One region of the Protofrankia sp. CiP1_Cm_nod3 genome, then DNA from elsewhere that is predicted to be linked to it. Evidence: riboswitches for the same ligand, from Rfam matches in the RefSeq annotation. Region 1 holds a riboswitch; each other region holds the start of a gene.

What was found. A riboswitch is a leader RNA that binds a small molecule or an ion and turns the genes downstream of it on or off. The one in region 1 is predicted to bind cyclic di-AMP.
Region 2: another riboswitch for cyclic di-AMP. It lies ahead of AC5LUJ_RS10355 (transglycosylase family protein); the one in region 1 lies ahead of AC5LUJ_RS00770 (C40 family peptidase).
Region 3: another riboswitch for cyclic di-AMP. It lies ahead of AC5LUJ_RS18655 (C40 family peptidase); the one in region 1 lies ahead of AC5LUJ_RS00770 (C40 family peptidase).

Annotation. Positions count from the first base shown of each region.
Region 1 is NZ_CEVIVD010000001.1:190,062-196,259, forward strand. It holds cyclic di-AMP (ydaO/yuaA leader) riboswitch at 218-383, shown strand; gene AC5LUJ_RS00765 (hypothetical protein) at 457-771, opposite strand; gene AC5LUJ_RS00770 (C40 family peptidase) at 752-1,126, shown strand; gene AC5LUJ_RS00775 (peptidoglycan-binding protein) at 1,524-2,312, shown strand; gene AC5LUJ_RS00780 (S1C family serine protease) at 2,611-3,570, opposite strand; gene AC5LUJ_RS00785 (metallopeptidase family protein) at 3,903-4,247, shown strand; gene AC5LUJ_RS00790 (DUF4394 domain-containing protein) at 4,728-5,576, shown strand; gene AC5LUJ_RS00795 (DUF1876 domain-containing protein) at 5,879-6,187, opposite strand.
Region 2 is NZ_CEVIVD010000040.1:16,923-21,143, forward strand. It holds partial or broken gene AC5LUJ_RS10345 (hypothetical protein) at 1-337, opposite strand, end outside; gene fbaA (class II fructose-bisphosphate aldolase) at 1,349-2,386, shown strand; cyclic di-AMP (ydaO/yuaA leader) riboswitch at 2,974-3,122, shown strand; gene AC5LUJ_RS10355 (transglycosylase family protein) at 3,130-3,849, shown strand.
Region 3 is NZ_CEVIVD010000118.1:1,235-7,432, reverse strand. It holds gene AC5LUJ_RS18675 (MurT ligase domain-containing protein) at 275-1,540, shown strand; gene AC5LUJ_RS18670 (type 1 glutamine amidotransferase) at 1,596-2,342, shown strand; gene AC5LUJ_RS18665 (MarR family winged helix-turn-helix transcriptional regulator) at 2,454-2,981, opposite strand; gene AC5LUJ_RS18660 (CE1 family esterase) at 3,237-3,887, shown strand; gene AC5LUJ_RS18655 (C40 family peptidase) at 4,291-5,265, opposite strand; cyclic di-AMP (ydaO/yuaA leader) riboswitch at 5,454-5,629, opposite strand; partial or broken gene AC5LUJ_RS18650 (4-hydroxybenzoate 3-monooxygenase) at 6,153-6,198, shown strand, end outside.

The DNA of each region.
Region 1 (6,198 bases):
GGGAGCGGTGTGTAGCGCCATCACGCTGCGGCCAGCTCGTACCGTCCCGGCAGCCATCCTGGGACGGCCCGCGTAAATGATGCGTACGGTGAGTGTTGTGCGCCGACATGCCGAGAAAACCGCCGCTTGCGGTTACCAAAAGTAGTTCGCTACGTTGGCCGGGCTCTCAACGGCACCGGACCGCACGCCGAGTTCTGTCCACGGTCCGGTGTCTTCCGACTAGCGATCGCCAGGACAGAAGCGGGGGACCCACCTTTCCGCCGGACGTCGCCACCACGGTGGCCGTCCTTGGGGTGAAGTCGGCCGCGCAGGTATCCGCGCGTCGACCGGGCTTCCCGGCCCGAACCCGACAGCTAACCTCGCAGGCGTATGGGAAGGATCATCGTTGCCTGCACACCAGGTGAATTCAGGTCCGGCTGCCGTAGGTCATCCCAGTCCCAGTTCCAGGCGCGGTCGTCATCGCGCGCCCACGACCCGCTCCGCCCTCGGCCGGATATCGGCACGTACCGCGGTTGCCGCCGCGGCCACCGGTACCGTCGCCCTCTCCGGGCTGGCCGCACCGGCCCTGGCGAACGACCGTGGCGCGGGCACGGGCGGGACGGGGTGGACCGACGCCGCCACGGCCGGCACGACCACCGCGGCCGGCACGACCGCTGCCCGGCCCGCTACCTTCACGATCACCCCGGCCGTCTGGTCGGCGGCCTCGTCGCCGGCCGCCGCCGCGGGCGTGCGCACGCTGTCGGCGCAGCCGGTGAGTTTCTCGACGTCCACCAGTGGTTTCGGGGCGAAACTCGTCTATCTGGCGTCGAAGCAGGCCGGAAAGCCGTACGTGTGGGGTGCCGAGGGGCCCCGGGCGTTCGACTGCTCCGGCCTCGTCCAGTACATCTACAAGCAGCTCGGCCGCAGCGTCCCGCGGACGGCCAACGCGCAGTACAACGCCTCCCAGAAGATATCGAAGAATGCCCGGCAGCCCGGTGACCTCATTTTCTTCGGCCGGCCGGGCGGCATCCACCACGTAGGGATCTACGCCGGGAACGGGATGATGTGGGCCGCCCCGCACACCGGGGCCGTGGTCCGGCTCCAGAAGGTCTACACCGGCAGCCATCTGGTCGGCCGTATCAGGTGACCCGCCCGCCCGGGCCGGGCTGGCGGCCACGGGGTGTTCGGGTGCCCCGGGCGGACAGCGCGGGCAACAGCCGGCGGCCGCCGCGAAAATTTCTCCCGGCCACTGCCGGGTAACTGTTCCTGGAGCCCCGGGCAGGTCCGGCGCGGGTCCCGCGCCGGATATCCAGAAAATTCCGGCCGGAGCGCACGGTGCTTCTCCCGGAGCGCTCCGGAAATGACCGGGAAATTTTCTGGACGAATGCGGTCGACGGCCTGCGCCCCGGTCTGCCCGACGTGTTCCAGTCGATCAGGCGCGCTGGGAAGAGCAAACCGTCGGCTGCTCGAAGGAAATGCTGTCCTGGCGCCGCCAGTGAATTTGACGAGCCATTTCGACGATACTTTTGGATGAGAAACTGATCATGTCCAGGGGAAGACACAGAAAACCCGGCCGGTGCAACGGCGCGGCATTGGTGGGCACCGTCGGGCTCATCGGGACGACGGCCGGAATGATGCTGACCGCGGCCCCGGCCAGCGCGGCCGGGCCGTCCGGGCCCGCCGTCGTCGCCGACACGGCCATCGCCCGTGTCGCCGCGAACGCGGGGCTGCCCAGCTGCCGAGGGGTGCCGCTGGGCACCTGGGTGGCGGTGGCGCTCGCGGAGTCCGGTGGCAACGCCAGGGCGCGTAACGCGCACGGTGAGGACTCCCGCGGGCTCTGGCAGATCAACGCGCGGGTCCACACGGGCTGGCTGGCGGGCCGGAACCTGTACGACCCGGCCACCAACGCGTGGGCGGCGAAGAAGGTGTGCGACAGTCAGGGCGTGCGTGCCTGGAGCGCCTACACCAACGGTTCCTACCGCCGTCATCTGGCGCGGGGGAACGCCGCCGCGGCAGCGGCGAAAGCCAGCCCGGCGAGCATGTCGACAACGCGGTCGAGCGCCCCTGTCCCGCCCGTCAGCGGGATCAGCTACATCACCCGGAACTGTTCGCTGCCAGCGTCCACGGCAACCGTGAGAAACGGCAGCAAAATGCGTACCGAGGTGGCCGCGGTACAGCGGCGGCTGACCGGTATCGGATATCCTCTCACCGTCGACGGGATATTCGGCCCGCAGACCACCAGGGTGGTCAAGGAATACCAGCGGCGGCACGGCCTCGCGGCCGACGGAACAGTCGGCGCCCGCACCTACGCCCAGCTGTTCCCGTGCGGCTGACGGCTGGGTGCCACTGACGGCCCTGGGTGCCTCCCCCTCCCTCGGGCACCCGGGGCGCCACCGTCCGCGGGCGGCCACCGTCCCCGCCTGGGCGGGCCGGTGGCCGGCGGCCGCCCGCGGACGTTCGCCCACCAGGCCGCGACCGGCGTGAGTCTGTTGTCGTGTATGTTCATGTTTTCTGGCCGTATCAGCGCATTCTGGCTGTATTGGCGCATGCTGGCAGCATCAGTACATTCTGGCTGTATAGGCGCATTTTTGCCATATCGGCGTACACCGCGACAAACTCGTGCCGATCTTCTCAGGTGAGTGCCAGTTCCTGCGGGACGACGATGACGTCGACGAGCGCGCCGCGCCGCCACACCGTCAGTTCGAGCGGGCGGCCGATGGTGTCCTCCGTCATCAGCCGTTGCAGATCCCCCGGGGTGGCGACCGGCTGCCCGGCGACGGAGAGCACCAGGTCGTCGGCGAACAGGCCGGCGCGACCGGCCGGGCTGCCCGCGACGACCTCGGCCAGCCGCACCCCGTGCCGCCGGCCGGACCGCTCGGCCAGGTGTGGCGGCAGCGGTGCCCGGGTGCTGGCGACCCCCAGGTAGGCGCGCCGTACCCGGCCGTCGCGCATGAGCGCGGCGAGGATGCGGCGGGTGGTGGCGTTGACCGGGACGGCGAGCCCGAGCCCGATCCCGGCGACGGCGGTGTTCACCCCGACGACGTGGCAGTCGGCGGTGACCAGCGCGCCGCCGGAATTGCCCGGGTTGAGCGCGGCGTCCGTCTGGATCACTTCGTCGATGACGCGGACGGTGGCGCCGGCCCGGGTGGGCAGGGAGCGGCCGAGTGCGCTGACGACCCCCGCGGTGACGCTGCCGGTCAGGCCCAGCGGGCTGCCCACCGCGACGACGAGCTGACCGACGGAGAGCGTGTCGGCGTCGCCGAGCGCCGCCGGGGCCGGCGTGCCGCTACGGGCCCGCAGCACCGCGAGGTCGGAGAGCGGATCGGCGCCGATCACGTCCACTTCGCTGTGGGTGCCGTCGGCGAACTCGGCCATGCCCGCCGCGCCGCCGCCGGTCTGCCGTCCCGCGCGCCTCGGTCCGCTGTCGACGACGTGGGCGGAGGTGAGCAGGAAGCCGTCATCGGTGAAGACCACGGCGGATCCGGCTCCCTCGCCACGCGGCGTCCGTACCCGCAGGCTCGCGACAGCGGGGGAGACGGTGGCGGCGACTCGGGTGACGACCTGTGAGTAGGCATCGAGCGGATCCTGCATCCCGGCCTCCTGTCCCGCTTACATAATTACATCATGAGAAGCAGTGGACGCCGGACAATGTTCCCCGGGCGTCCGCCGGACGTCCTCCTGGACGTCCCCCTGGAGCGCCGGTCAGGTAGCGCGGAGCCCATCCACGACCACCCGCACAGGCCATGATCCAGAAGAGTTTGTCGTTGTGTACGCTTTTTGGCCGTAAAAGCGTACACAACGACAAAATTACGCCGATCTTCTCCGGCGGCCGACGTCCATCCAGGCCTGTTCATTCCCCGTGCCGGTGCCCGGCGGTATGGCGGCGCCGCGCCGGGACGGCGTCTGAAGGTAGGTTCACCGACGTGGTCGAGGTGTCCAGGCAGCGCTTCGAGGCCCTGGTGGCCGAGGCGCTGGACAGCCTGCCACCGCAGCTCGGCCGTCAGATGTCCAACATCGCGGTCGTTGTCGAGGACGAGCCGCCGTCGCCGGGGCTGCTGGGGCTCTACGAGGGGGTACCGCTGACGCAGCGGGGCGACTGGTACAGCGGGGTGCTGCCGGACCGGATCACGATCTACCGGCGGTCGATCTGCGACCTGGGCCGGACCGAGGAACAGGTCGTCGGGCAGGTACGGGTGACCGTCATCCACGAGGTGGCCCATCACTTCGGCATCGACGACGGGCGGCTCGCCGAGCTCGGCTGGGGATAGGACCCGCCGGCGGCCACCGCGGCCCCACCATCCGTCGGCGTGCCATCCGTCGGCGTGCCATCCGTCGGCGTGCCATCCGTCGGCGTGCCATCCGTCGGCGTGTCGTGCGTCGGCGTGTCGTGCGGTGCGTCCCGGCCGGGCGGCAGGGCCAGCGTCGAGCCACGGCCGGTGTAGCCGTCGCTGCCGTCTGGAACGGCGTGGCCGCTGTGCCGTCGTGTGTCGCTGTGTCGCTGTGTCGCTGTGTCGCTGTGTGGTCGTGTGCCGCTGTGCCTGTTGCCCCGCTCCGGGCGAAGTCGCCGTTTGTAGCGTCCTTGTTGGCAGATAGTTGACTTGTGGTTGCTCTACGTGTCTACTTCATGTCGTGGCCAGTCAGCTACGGAAAGTCGTCGTCTGGCCATCTCGTCGCTGTTGAGGCGACGTGTCCCGCAGCGCCGCGCCGGTACGCGAGCTGCCGGTGCATGAGCTAGCCAAGGAGCAACTGTGCGTAGAAAGCTGAAAGCGGCCTTCGCCACCGCCGTGTTGGCAGGCACCCTGGGGACCGTGCCGCTGCTGGCCGGGCAGGCCACCGCCGCCAGCCCGGCCGGGACGGACGGCAGGACGCCCAACCTGCAGGCGGTCGGCCTGACCAGCGATGGCGGCAGGCTGGTCCCGTTCTCCACCCGGTCCCCGCAGCGCGCGGGGGCGGGGGTGCCCGTCACCGGGCTCATCGGCCAGGACACCTCGCTCATCGGGATCGACTACCGGCCCCAGGACGGGCTGCTCTACGGCGTGGGCAACGGTGGCGGCGTCTACACGCTGAACACCACCACCGGAGTGGCCACCGGAGTGTCCCACCTGGGTGGCCCGCCGTCCGGTTTCACCTCCTTCGGCGTCGACTTCGACCCTGTCGACGGCCTGCTGCGCGTCGTCAGTGACTCGGGGCTGAACCTGCACCACGATGTCGTCACCCATGTGACGACCACGGACACCCCGTTGTCCGCCCTCGGTGCCACCGCCGTCGCCTACACCAACAACGACAGCGACCCGGCGACCGGCACCACGCTGTTCACCATCGACACCAACCTCAACCAGCTGGCGATCCAGGCGCCGCCGAACAGTGGCACCCTCACCACGGTCGGCGCACTCGGCGTGGACCCGGCTCTCAACGCCGGTCTCGACATCTACAGCACGGTCTCCGGGGGCACCTCCGTCGACGCCGCCGGGTTCGCGGCGCTGTCGGTCGCCGGTCAGTACGGCCTCTACTCGGTCAACCTGCTCACCGGGCACGTCAGCCTGATCGGGCAGTTCCCGGCCGGGACCGCGGTCTCCGACCTGGCCGTGAAGCCGTAACGACAGTCCTCGTTCACGGCTCTTCCCCGTTCGCGGCCCGTTCGCGGCCCCCGGTCGATCACGGACCGGGGGCCGCGTCGTCTCCCCGCCCAGCGGCCCCGTCCCAGCGCCCGGTCATGAGAACGAGTAGGCATACGGCTGCCGGAGCGGCCGGCTGTCCCTCGTTCCCGTGATCTGATGCGTTGAACTACTGCCGCATCGCTGTGGTCAACGCTGTTGACGGCATTGCCGCAACGATTTGATCTTCAGGGCGGCCTCGCGGCCGGACGGGGATTGACCGCGGGGCCGCGGCTCGGCCGCCGTCAGGGGCGGATGCCCTGGTGGTGCTGCGGCATGCGCAGGCGGGCCGTCTGGTGGGTGACCGCCTCGATGTCGCCGGCCGCGGCGTCGAGCAGCTGATACGCCAGCTCGGACAGTGCGCGGGAGACCGCGACCTCGTCGCCGATTTCGGGAATCTCGGTGTCGGCGGGATGCCGCCGCGCGTGCCCGACACCCCGCAGCCCGCGTCCGGCGTCCGCACGCGGCCCCGTGTGCAGGGCCGCCTCCGCGCGGGTGTGGCCGTCGTCCTCGATCAGGAACACGTCGACCGTCCATCGCTTGGTACGGGTCATGACCGGTCGCC
Region 2 (4,221 bases), on a different contig from region 1:
CCACCTGGACGACCGTTCCGGGCCCCCGCAGGACGAACGCCGCCCAGGTCCAGGCGTCCGCGGTGGCGGTGGCGCGCAGCCGCACGACGCCGCTGACGGTGCCGCGGTCGGCCGTCGGCCCCGCCGTCGACCGGGCGGCGAGCGCGAGCACGGCCGTCGACGACGCCAGTGCCGGGGCGACGACGGACCTGTCCGCGCCGGCCGCGCCGGCCGGGCCGGCCGGTGTGGTGAACCGTGTCAGGAGCAGCGCGACCGCCGCGAGAACGCCGAGGACGACCGCCGACACGGCGGCAGGCCACCTCCGGCGGGCACGGCCGTAGCCGCGATGTCGATCCATGGAACCTTCCGTCCGGTCGGCCCCCCGTGTGTCCCCCTTCGCCGGCCCATGGATCCGGGCCCGCCGGAGCGGCCATCGGGCGTCAAGGTCATTACCATGCCGCCGCCAGCCGTCCGACCGGTGCCCACAATAGCGAACAGCGGACAGAACGGGTCATCGGGCCCATTCGCCACCGTGCCGGCGAACGGCCCGACGGCCATGTCCGCTCCGGTGGGCGGACCGCCTGGACTGCCCCGGTCACGTCACGCGCCCAGCCGCGACGGGAGCGCACATCGGACAAGACGGGAGCACGCGTCGGGCACGGCGGGAGCAATACCGCGAGGCCCCGCGACGGGAACATGCGGTGGGGACACGCGGTGGGGAACATGTGCCCGGGCATGCCGCGGCACACCGCGGCGGGGCATGGCGGGACATAAGGCCCGCGGCCATGGAACAAACCGGCCGCTGCCGCGAGCCGGAGTGCCAAAGCGCTGGCAGAAGGCCTGGCAGAAGGCACAGCCCAGGCCGTACGGGCGGCTTCCGGCGCATTCAGGCGGAGCGCGGCCGGATGCTTCCCGGTAACATAACGAGCCATGGCACCGGAAATCGCGATCGACGGTACCCCGGTCGCCAGCACGCGTCCGCCGGGCACAGATCGGTGCGGGCCGCAGCAACGAGATCCACGCGATCGAGGATCCGCTGGATGCGCTCCCCCGCGATGAGCGACGCGCCCGAGCCGGTCATGGGCTGCCCCGGCTGCGAGCGGGACGATGTCACCGGGTAACCGAAAACGTCACCGGGTAACCGGAAACCGACGGACGACACCGCTCCCGACGAAGCCGGGAGTGAGGACGACGGCATAGTGCACCACACCCGACAGAACATCCGTACTCACCCGTTGCGGCCGTCCTACCGGACGGGGAGCGTTCGTCATACCCTTCGCGCAACTTCCCGGCACGGCACACGTCCGAATCGGTAAAATATCACCGAACCGGGCATGCCGCGCCCCGACTGTCCACAGGAGCCAGACCGATGCCCATTGCCACCCCAGATATCTACGCCCAGATGCTCGACCAGGCCAAGGCGGAGGCATTCGCCTACCCTGCGATCAACGTCACGTCGAGTGAAACCCTGAATGCCGCACTGAAGGGCTTCGCGGACGCCGGGAGCGACGGTATCGTACAGATTTCCACCGGAGGGGCCGAATTTCTCTCCGGTACCCGGGTGAAGAACATGGTGCTCGGCGCGCAGGCGCTGGCCGAGTTCGCCCACCATGTCGCCAAGGCGTACTCGGTCAACATCGCGCTGCACACCGACCACTGTCCTGCCGGCAAGCTCGACACCTACCTGCGCCCCCTGGTCGCGATCTCCAAGGAGCGGGTGCTCAGGGAGGGCCGCGAGCCGCTGTTCCAGTCCCACATGTGGGACGGCTCCGCGGTCGAGATCGAGGAGAACCTCAAAATCGCCGACGCGCTGCTGGCGGACACGGCCCAGGCGAAAATCGTCCTGGAGGTGGAGATCGGTGTCGTCGGCGGTGAGGAGGACGGCATCGTCGGCGCGATCGACGAGAAACTGTACAGCACGCCCGAGGACATGTGGCGGACCGTCGAGGTCCTCGGCGCCGGGGAACGGGGCCGCTACCTGGTCGCGGCAACCTTCGGAAACGTGCACGGGGTATACAAGCCGGGCAATGTGAAACTCCGTCCGAGTATCCTGCGGGATGGTCAGCAGTATGTCGCGCAGAAGCTCGGGCTGCCAGCCGGGGCCAGACCTCTCGACCTGGTCTTCCACGGCGGGAGCGGTTCCGACCTGTCCGAGATCCGCGAAGCGGTGGATTACGGCGTGATCAAGATGAATGTGGACACCGACACCCAGTACGCGTACACCCGGCCGGTCGTCGACCACGTCTTCCGGAACTACGACGGCGTTCTGAAGGTGGACGGCGAGGTCGGCGTGAAGAAGCACTACGACCCGCGCAGCTACGGCAAGGCGGCCGAAGTCGGCATGGCCGCCCGAGTCGTGAAGGCGTGCGAGGACCTGCGTTCCGCGGGACGCTCCCTCGCCAACTGACCCCGCTTGGGCGGGACGGCCCCACAACACGCTCGCCAGACCGGGCTTCGTCGTCCGGCTGGCGAGCGTTCGCGTGCGGGTGCCGACCCATCGGCCTCCCGGCGCCCGGGTGACCGGATGGCCGTCACCTTTCAACGGCCATCCGTATATGACGCAGGTTCCGGAAAGGTCGCATCATCGTCGGATCACGGCACTGTACGTATGGTCCTGCCGTTCGACGTGTCTTCGGCTGAATCAGCGGTGTTCCGCGCCGCGGGCGCCGGGCCGGCCGGGCCCGGCTTCCGGCCCATAGCACGCGGATCGCCGGCCCACGCACTGGCTCCTATCCGGATAATCCGGCCCCGATCGCCACCGGCACGGCGGGATACCGAGTTTTCCCGGCAATAAAAGTATGATGAAATCAATAAGCGCGCGTACCCGTGCGCTACCATCCGCTCCCGGGCCCCGACAAGAGCCGCCGGCCCGGTGTGCACATCCTCACGAAGCGTATTCCCCGCTTGTTCGGCGCCCAGCAATTGTTGTTATGGTCTGCGCCGTGCTCGCGACACAGCGAACACACGTCGGGCGGCACGCCGAATCCTGCCCTCGCCCGACGAAAACCCAAACTCGTGGCAGGAACGGGGGACCCACTTCTGGGCGCCGATACCGGGCGTCCTCGGGGTGAAGCCGCACATGCGGCCGGGCAGTCCCAGCCCGAACCCGACAGCTCACTTCGCAGGCGTGGGGAAGGGCATAAAACCAATATGTCCAGTGCACGTTCCCGAAATCGACAGCACGGAACCGGCCGAATCCGGCTGGGCGCGCGGGCGCTGGTAGTCGCTCCCGCGCTGGCCGCGGCGGTCGGCGGAAGCATCGTGATGTCACAGCCCGCCAGCGCCGCCACCACCTGGGCGCAGCTACGCCAGTGCGAGTCCGGGGGGGACTACACCGTCAATACCGGCAACGGTTATTACGGTGCCTACCAGTTCTCGCTGAGCACCTGGCAGAGCCTCGGCTACCCGGGGCTGCCCAGCGACGCCTTGCCAGCCACCCAGGACGAGGCCGCGCTGAGACTGGCCAACCGGTCCGGCTTCGGCCAGTGGCCGGTCTGCGGCCAGGGGATGGGCGCCGACCAGCTGGTGGCGAGCGCCAGCTCGTCCGGGGCCGGATCGCCCAGCACCGGCACCGGCACCGGCACCGGCTCGGCGGGCGCGGCCGGGTCGACCGGGGCCCAACGCTGGGTGGTGCGTCAGAGCGCGCAGAGTCTCGCGGACAACACGCTGTTCACCACCGGGCTGATCTATCAGGTGCGCTCGGACGTACGAGCCTGGCAGCGCCAGATGAACAGGCTCGGCTACCGGATCAGGATCGACGGCCGCTACGGCCCCCAGTCCGCCTTCGCCGCCACCCTCCTGCAGAACTCGCGGGGACTGCAGGTGGACGGTATCTGCGGCCCACGGACCTGGACGGCCACCTTCGACTGAACACGGCCAGCCAACCAACCGGCCAACCGGCCGAACAGCCGGCCGAACAGCCGGCAACTGGCCGAACGACCCAGCGGTCGAACGGCCTCTGGCGGACGGCACCGCCCACCGGCGGCACGCACAGTCCGCACACAGCCGGCCCACCCGTGGCTGGACATCCGACCGGACCGGGCTGGCGCGCCATGGACAGCGCAGCCACGATCCCCTTTCATGCCAGGCCTCCGGCCGCATCCAGGAGAACCCCGGATGCGGCCGGCCCGGATCCGGCCCGGCAGGGCCGGGGACCGCTCCGGACGGCTCCGCTTCCCGGAGTGCCCCAGAAGTGACAACAAGCACATTCACGATACGAAAGAAACTTCGTCCGTCACCATA
Region 3 (6,198 bases), on a different contig from region 1:
CGCCCGGACAGTGATGTCCCGCCCGCGACGCACCCCTGTCGTGCCTGCCTTTGCCGTACCTGCCCCGATGGGGCGCGCCCTTGCCGGACATGCCTGGTGGACAGCCGTCCGGCGCACGTCTTATCACACCTCGTACCACACTCGTACCCCGCCTGTTCGCCACTGCCCGGAGGATGTTCCGAGGCCGCTCTGGAGCTGGTCCGGGACCGACATGGGACGGGTATGACGGGGTGTCGGTCACCGGCGCGGCGGCCCGTGGCACGCTGGGGAGGCGATGAGCACACCCTTCCCGCGCCGGTTCTCCGCCCGCACCCGTGCCGCCCTTGCTGTGGAGAAACTCGCGTCCTCGGCTTCCCGCCAGCTGGGACGCGGATCCGGTGAGATGATCGGCGGCAAGCTTGCCCTGCGGGTCTCCCCGGAGATCCTGTCCGAGGTCGCGGCCGGGCAGCTGGTGGCCTGCGTCAGCGGGACCAACGGCAAGACCACGACCACCCGGCTGCTGGCCCGCGCGCTGGGCACGCTCGGCCCGGTCCGCAGCAACAGCGGTGGCGCCAACATGGCGGCGGGCGTGCTGGCCGCCCTGTCCAAGCCGCCCTACGACGCGGCCGCCGCGCTCGAGGTGGACGAGATCTGGCTGCCCAAGGTGGCCAGGCAGATCCAGCCCCGCGCGGTCATCCTGCTCAACATCAGCCGTGACCAGCTCGACCGGTCGAACGAGACCCGGCGGATCGCGAGCCTCTGGCGTGATCTCGGCGCCGAGCTGCCCGGCGCGACCGCGATCGCCAACGCCGACGACCCGCTGGTGGCCTGGGCCGCCGCCGGCTGGTCGAACCAGGTCTGGGTGTCGGCGGGCCAGAACTGGACGGCGGACGCGATGGTGTGCCCGCAGTGCGCCAGCCTGCTGCACCGCAACGCCACGGGCTGGTGGTGCGGCTGCGGGCTGGCCCGGCCTGAGCCCCTTGTCTCGGTCACCGGGCCGCACGAGCTGCTCTGGTTCGGCCGTCACCTCACGGCGTCGATCGACCTGCCCGGCCGGGTGAACCTCGGCAATGCGGCGATGGCCGCCGCGGCGGCGAAGCTCTTCGGGGTCGAGGTCGAGCAGGCGCTGGCCGCGATGACCGGCCTTGAGGACGTCCAGGGCCGCTACCAGGAGGTCGAGCTCGGCGACTCCGGTACCCGCGGGCGGCTGCTGCTGGCGAAGAACCCGGCCGGCTGGGTGGAGATGATGGAGCTGCTCAACAGCACGCCCACCCGGCCGGTGATCGTTGACTTCAACGCGCAGACCGCTGACGGGCGTGACCCGTCGTGGATCTGGGATGTCCCGTTCGAGCGGCTGCGGGGCCGGCGGGTGCTGGTCACCGGTGGGCGCAAGGAGGACATGAGCGTCCGGCTGGCATACGCGGAGATCCCGCACACGGTCCATCCCGATGCCGAGAGCGCGGCGGCGGTTCTGGACGAGAAGATCGTCGATGTGGTCGCGAACTACACCGCCTTCCGCGACATCCTGGGGCGGGTCGCCCCGGTGAGGACGAACAGTTGACCAAAAAGGTGACCAAAAAGGTGACCATCCACGGTGACATGACCGGGGCCGCGGCATGAGCCGGGAGTCGGCGACCCGGATCGCCCTGATCTACCCGGAGCTGCTCGGGACGTACGGCGACGGCGGCAACGCGACCGTGCTGGCGCAGCGGCTGCGCTGGCGTGGCCTGCCGGCCGAGGTGATCGGCGTCCCGGCCGGGGAGCCGGTGCCGGCCGGCTGCGACATCTATCTGCTCGGCGGCGGTGAGGACGAGCCGCAGGTGCTGGCCGCCGAGGGGCTGCGCCGCAACAGCGCGATCGCGCACGCGGTGGCCCAGGGCGCGGCCGTGCTCGCGGTGTGCGCCGGATACCAGGTGATCGGTGCGTCCTTCCCCGCCGGTGAGGGCCGTATCCACGACGGCCTGGGCCTGGTGGACGTGGAGACGCGACGCTCGTTCGAGCAGCCGGTGCCGCCACGCGCGGTCGGTGACATCGTCGTCGAGCCCGTCCCCGAGCTCGAGCTGCCGTTGCTGCTCGGCTACGAGAACCACGGGGGACGTACCCGGGCACTGCCCAACGGGCACGGCCGGCCGCTCGGGATCGTGCGCAAGGGGGTCGGTAACGGTACCCCGGACCACACCGACGGTGTCGTGGACGGCCGTGTGATCGGTACCTACCTGCACGGTCCGGTCCTCGCGCAGAACCCGGCCCTGGCCGACCTGCTGTTGTCCTGGGTGCATGGCTGGCTGCCGGAACTGGCCGGCCCGCCGGAGACGGAGGTGCTGCGCCAGGCACGCCTGCACGCCCTGGACGTCCATGCCTGACCCGGGGCCGGGCGGCCGCGGGGAACCTTCGGTGGGCGCGGGAAGCAGCCGGGGGGCCTGCGCCCGGACGCGGGGGGAGCGGCCTGTCGCCCGGTGCCCGGCCGTCGGCCGTCAGTCCGTCCTGACGGCCGGCGGGGTGGCGGGTGCGGGACACGGCTCGTCGTGCTGCGGCGGCAGATGGGCGCGGTCGTGTTCGGCGATCGCCACGTTCAGCCGGCTCAGCAGCGCGCCGAAGACACCGAGTTCCTCCTGGTCCCAGGTGCGTACCAGGGTATTGATTTTTTCTACCCGTGCGGAGCGGGTGGCGAGGTAGCGTTGCTGGCCGCGGGTGCTGAGTCTCACCAGCGTCGCCCGCCGGTCGCTGGGATCGGTGGCGCGTTCCACCAGCCCGGCCGTGACAAGCGCGGCGATCTGGCGGCTCACCGTGGAGATGTCCAGGGCGAACACCGTGCCCAGGGTGGTCAGCCGTACGGCGCCGTGTTCGTGGATGTGGCTGAGCAGCAGGTAGGCGGAGCGGTCCAGAACCGTCCCGGACTCGCCGGCGATGGCCATCCGGAAGCGTTCGGCGCGCCGGCCGAACACCGACAGCTCGTGTTCAATCTTGATCAGTCGATGGTCGAGTTCCTGACCACTGTCCACTTCGGCCTCACCCCTGTTCCGGCAGCCGTATGCCCCGCAATCCGATGTTGTCGAGATTCTGGTGGATACACCACGTCAACGAACGAGCCGTGCCGTGGTTGCCGTACCGGACATGCCTGTTTGACTACTTTTAGTAGTCAATCGGTATCGCAAGCTGACTGGGTGTGAGACAGCGCACTCCGGGTGGCCCCGACTTGCCCGCGACGCGAGGCGAATCTGCCGAATCGACGGCTCCTGGTGTGGTTCGGTTGTCTCGTGGTGTCGAATCCGCTGAAAGCCGGGAAACAGCTATGGGCCAAGAACCGCAAGCGGGTGCTGATCATCGGTGCCGTGCTCGTGGTCGCCTGGATCTACGTGTCTCGCTCGGGTAGCCCGGATACCGAGCGGGCGAAGATACCGGCGGGGTACGCCTCCGCCGAACGCGAGCTCGCCGTTCATGCCGACGCCGACCCCGGCAAGCCCCTGCCGCTGGTCCTCGTCCTGCATGACAACAACAGCGACGCGGCTGCGATCGAAAAGATCACCGAAGCCTCGACGCTTGCCGACCGGCAGCACTTCGCCGTGGTCTACCCGGAAGCCGTGGACGGCGAATGGAGGTTGGACGACCCCCGGGGCGCGGACGTGCAGTACCTGCGTGACGTCGTGCGCTACGTGTCGGAGAAGCGGTCGAAGATCGACCAGTCCAAGATCTACATCTGGGGTCTTGGCGAAGGTGGGCGGGCCGCCCTCACGATTGCCTGCGGGGCGCCTGACAACAACCTGAAGTTCGCCGCCGTCGCGGTGGTGGGGCCGGTCGGGCAGGTCCCGAACTGCCCGTCGGGAACCCATGTCCAGCATGTCGACGGGACGTGGGACAAGCAGGTCACGCGCAGCCTGTGGGACTTCTCCAGGAAGCCCAAGGCGTAGGAGCGGGCATCCGGGGTTGGGAGGCCCGCGGAGAAGGCGTCTGATGAGGTTCCAGCCTCGGCCGCGCATCCGGTCGGTGGGAGAGGGCGGCTCCCGCCGACCGGCCGGACTGTGGGGGGGGTCCAGTACGACCGGCCGACGGAAGCCTCTTGTTCCGCCGGGCTTTCCGAGCTGGGGGGGTTGGCTCGGTCCAACCAGCGGAAGTCATCATCGCGGGATGCCGCGGAGCGCCGCCAGGCCGGTGTCGACGTCGACAAGATCGACCTGGCGGCAAGGTTCACGCACAATCGGAGGGGGAGGCCGCGCGGGAACCCGCCTGTGAATTGTTTCTACAGTATATTGGTTGCCACTACGCGAAGCCGCGTACTGACAGCCGGATGTGGACGCGGGCTGACCGGTTCGCTCAGAAAACCCGGCCGACGGAATATGACGTGGTATAGATGGCCCTCAGCGAGACGACATCACCTGACTTGGGTGCCACCCACATCTTACCATCGCCCGCATAAATACCGACGTGGTAGATGTTACCTGGTGCGCCGTAGAAAATCAGGTCACCTGGCTGCTTGTTGTACTGCGATATCCTGGTGGTCGCCTCGTACTGTCCCTCGGCGGTGCGGGGGATGTTGCGTCCCAGCTGCTTGAAGACGTACTGGACCAGTCCTGAGCAGTCGAACGTGTAGGGGCCCTCAGCGCCATAGACGTAGGGCTTCCCGGCCTGCTGGGCCGCGAGATACACCGCCCGTTCACCCAGCGAGCTGGCGGCCGCGAGCGCGCCCGAGATGGCGTTGCTCATGGTCGGGGCATCGAGGCCAGTGATCTGGGGAGAGCGCTGCACGGGCGGGGTGTTGGGAATCACGGTCAACGTGCCGACGTTCGTCGACCGTGTCGAGCGCAGGGCGTCGGTCCCGTCGAAAATCGCAGTGATCTGCGTGGTGGTGAGAACCTTCGCGGTGTAGCTGGTGAAGCCCTGCTCGTTGGTGTAGAGGTGCTTGAAGGTGGCCCATCCCTCCGGCAGCTTCACCTGGACCTTGACAAGCTGATTGACCAGCGGTGCGTGGGTGACCGCGTCCTCGAGGGAGAACCCCATCTCCACCGGCTGGTCGGCCTTCACGGAGACGTCCGGATTCGTGACTTTGAGCACGACGCCGTTCTTGGGATGCAGGTCGGTCTGGTTGAGTACCTGGCTGGTGACCGATCCGGAACCACCCGTGGACAGCGGATTGATGGTCGAGGTGCGCAGGTTGGCCAGTGACGCCTGGCTGCCGAACTGTGATCCAAGCGTTATCGGCGAGGTGACGGAGGCATCGTCGGAGTTCGAGTCGGCCGTGGCGCATCCGGCCAGGGCGACACCGGACACCGCGACGGTACCGGTGGTCACCACGGCGACAGCGGCCCGGGCTCGCGAGCGGCCCGTTCCGGGCTGCGGCGCGGGCGCGCGATGCCGGCCGCGTGCCGGACGGTCGACGTGCCGGTCGATCGGGTGCTGGCGGGACGACGGCGCAGCCGCCTGCGACGAACGCGATCGTACTGCTGGATCAGGCTGCACATCATGCGCAGACAAGGTTGTGATCCTTCCCGTTCGCCTGCGAGGTGAGCTGTCGGGTTCGGGCTGGGCTGCCCGGTGGGTCGCGCGACCATCGCGCTGCACACTTCACCCCGAGGGCGACACCGCGGTTCGATGCCGTCCGGTGGAGGATGGGTCCCCCGCTCCTGCCCTGGTGACGACTCGGAGGGAACACCGGGACCGTGGGCAGGATTCGGCAGTTCGGCCCGGTGCGTCGTGACGTCGGCGCGAGACTAGTTCATACGGATGGCGCTAGTAAACACTAGTCCCTCACAACTACCCCAAGTAGTTGTATGAAGTGTCATAACCGGCTCTTCTACCCCATCCTCCTTCGCCGGCCGGGGCGGCGCCGGGTGCGACCGGCTGGCTTGTGGCCTTCGGTCGCCCGACTGACGTGCCGCTTTCCGTGACTTGCGGGATGCGGAGGATGACAATACGCCATAGCGGCGACAGACGGTCGACCAGGAGCCTTCGAGTACAGATAGTGAGCAATACTGCTACGTTAAGTAGCGATCAAGGCTGCCCATTGGCGGTACTCTGCTCTTTTTACGAAAATTGTCCGATTGGTTGATGCCGAGTTGTCGGCCTTCTGACGCGTGTCGGAATGTGACGTCGTACTCTGGCAGTGCCTCGTCCGGATCGGTCCTTCCAGGTCAGTCACGTGATCAGGGCAGCGTGACGGATGATCAGGAATCGTGCCGATGCTCCCCGGGGAGGCGCTCGCCATGACGCGGTCCGCGTCGGGGT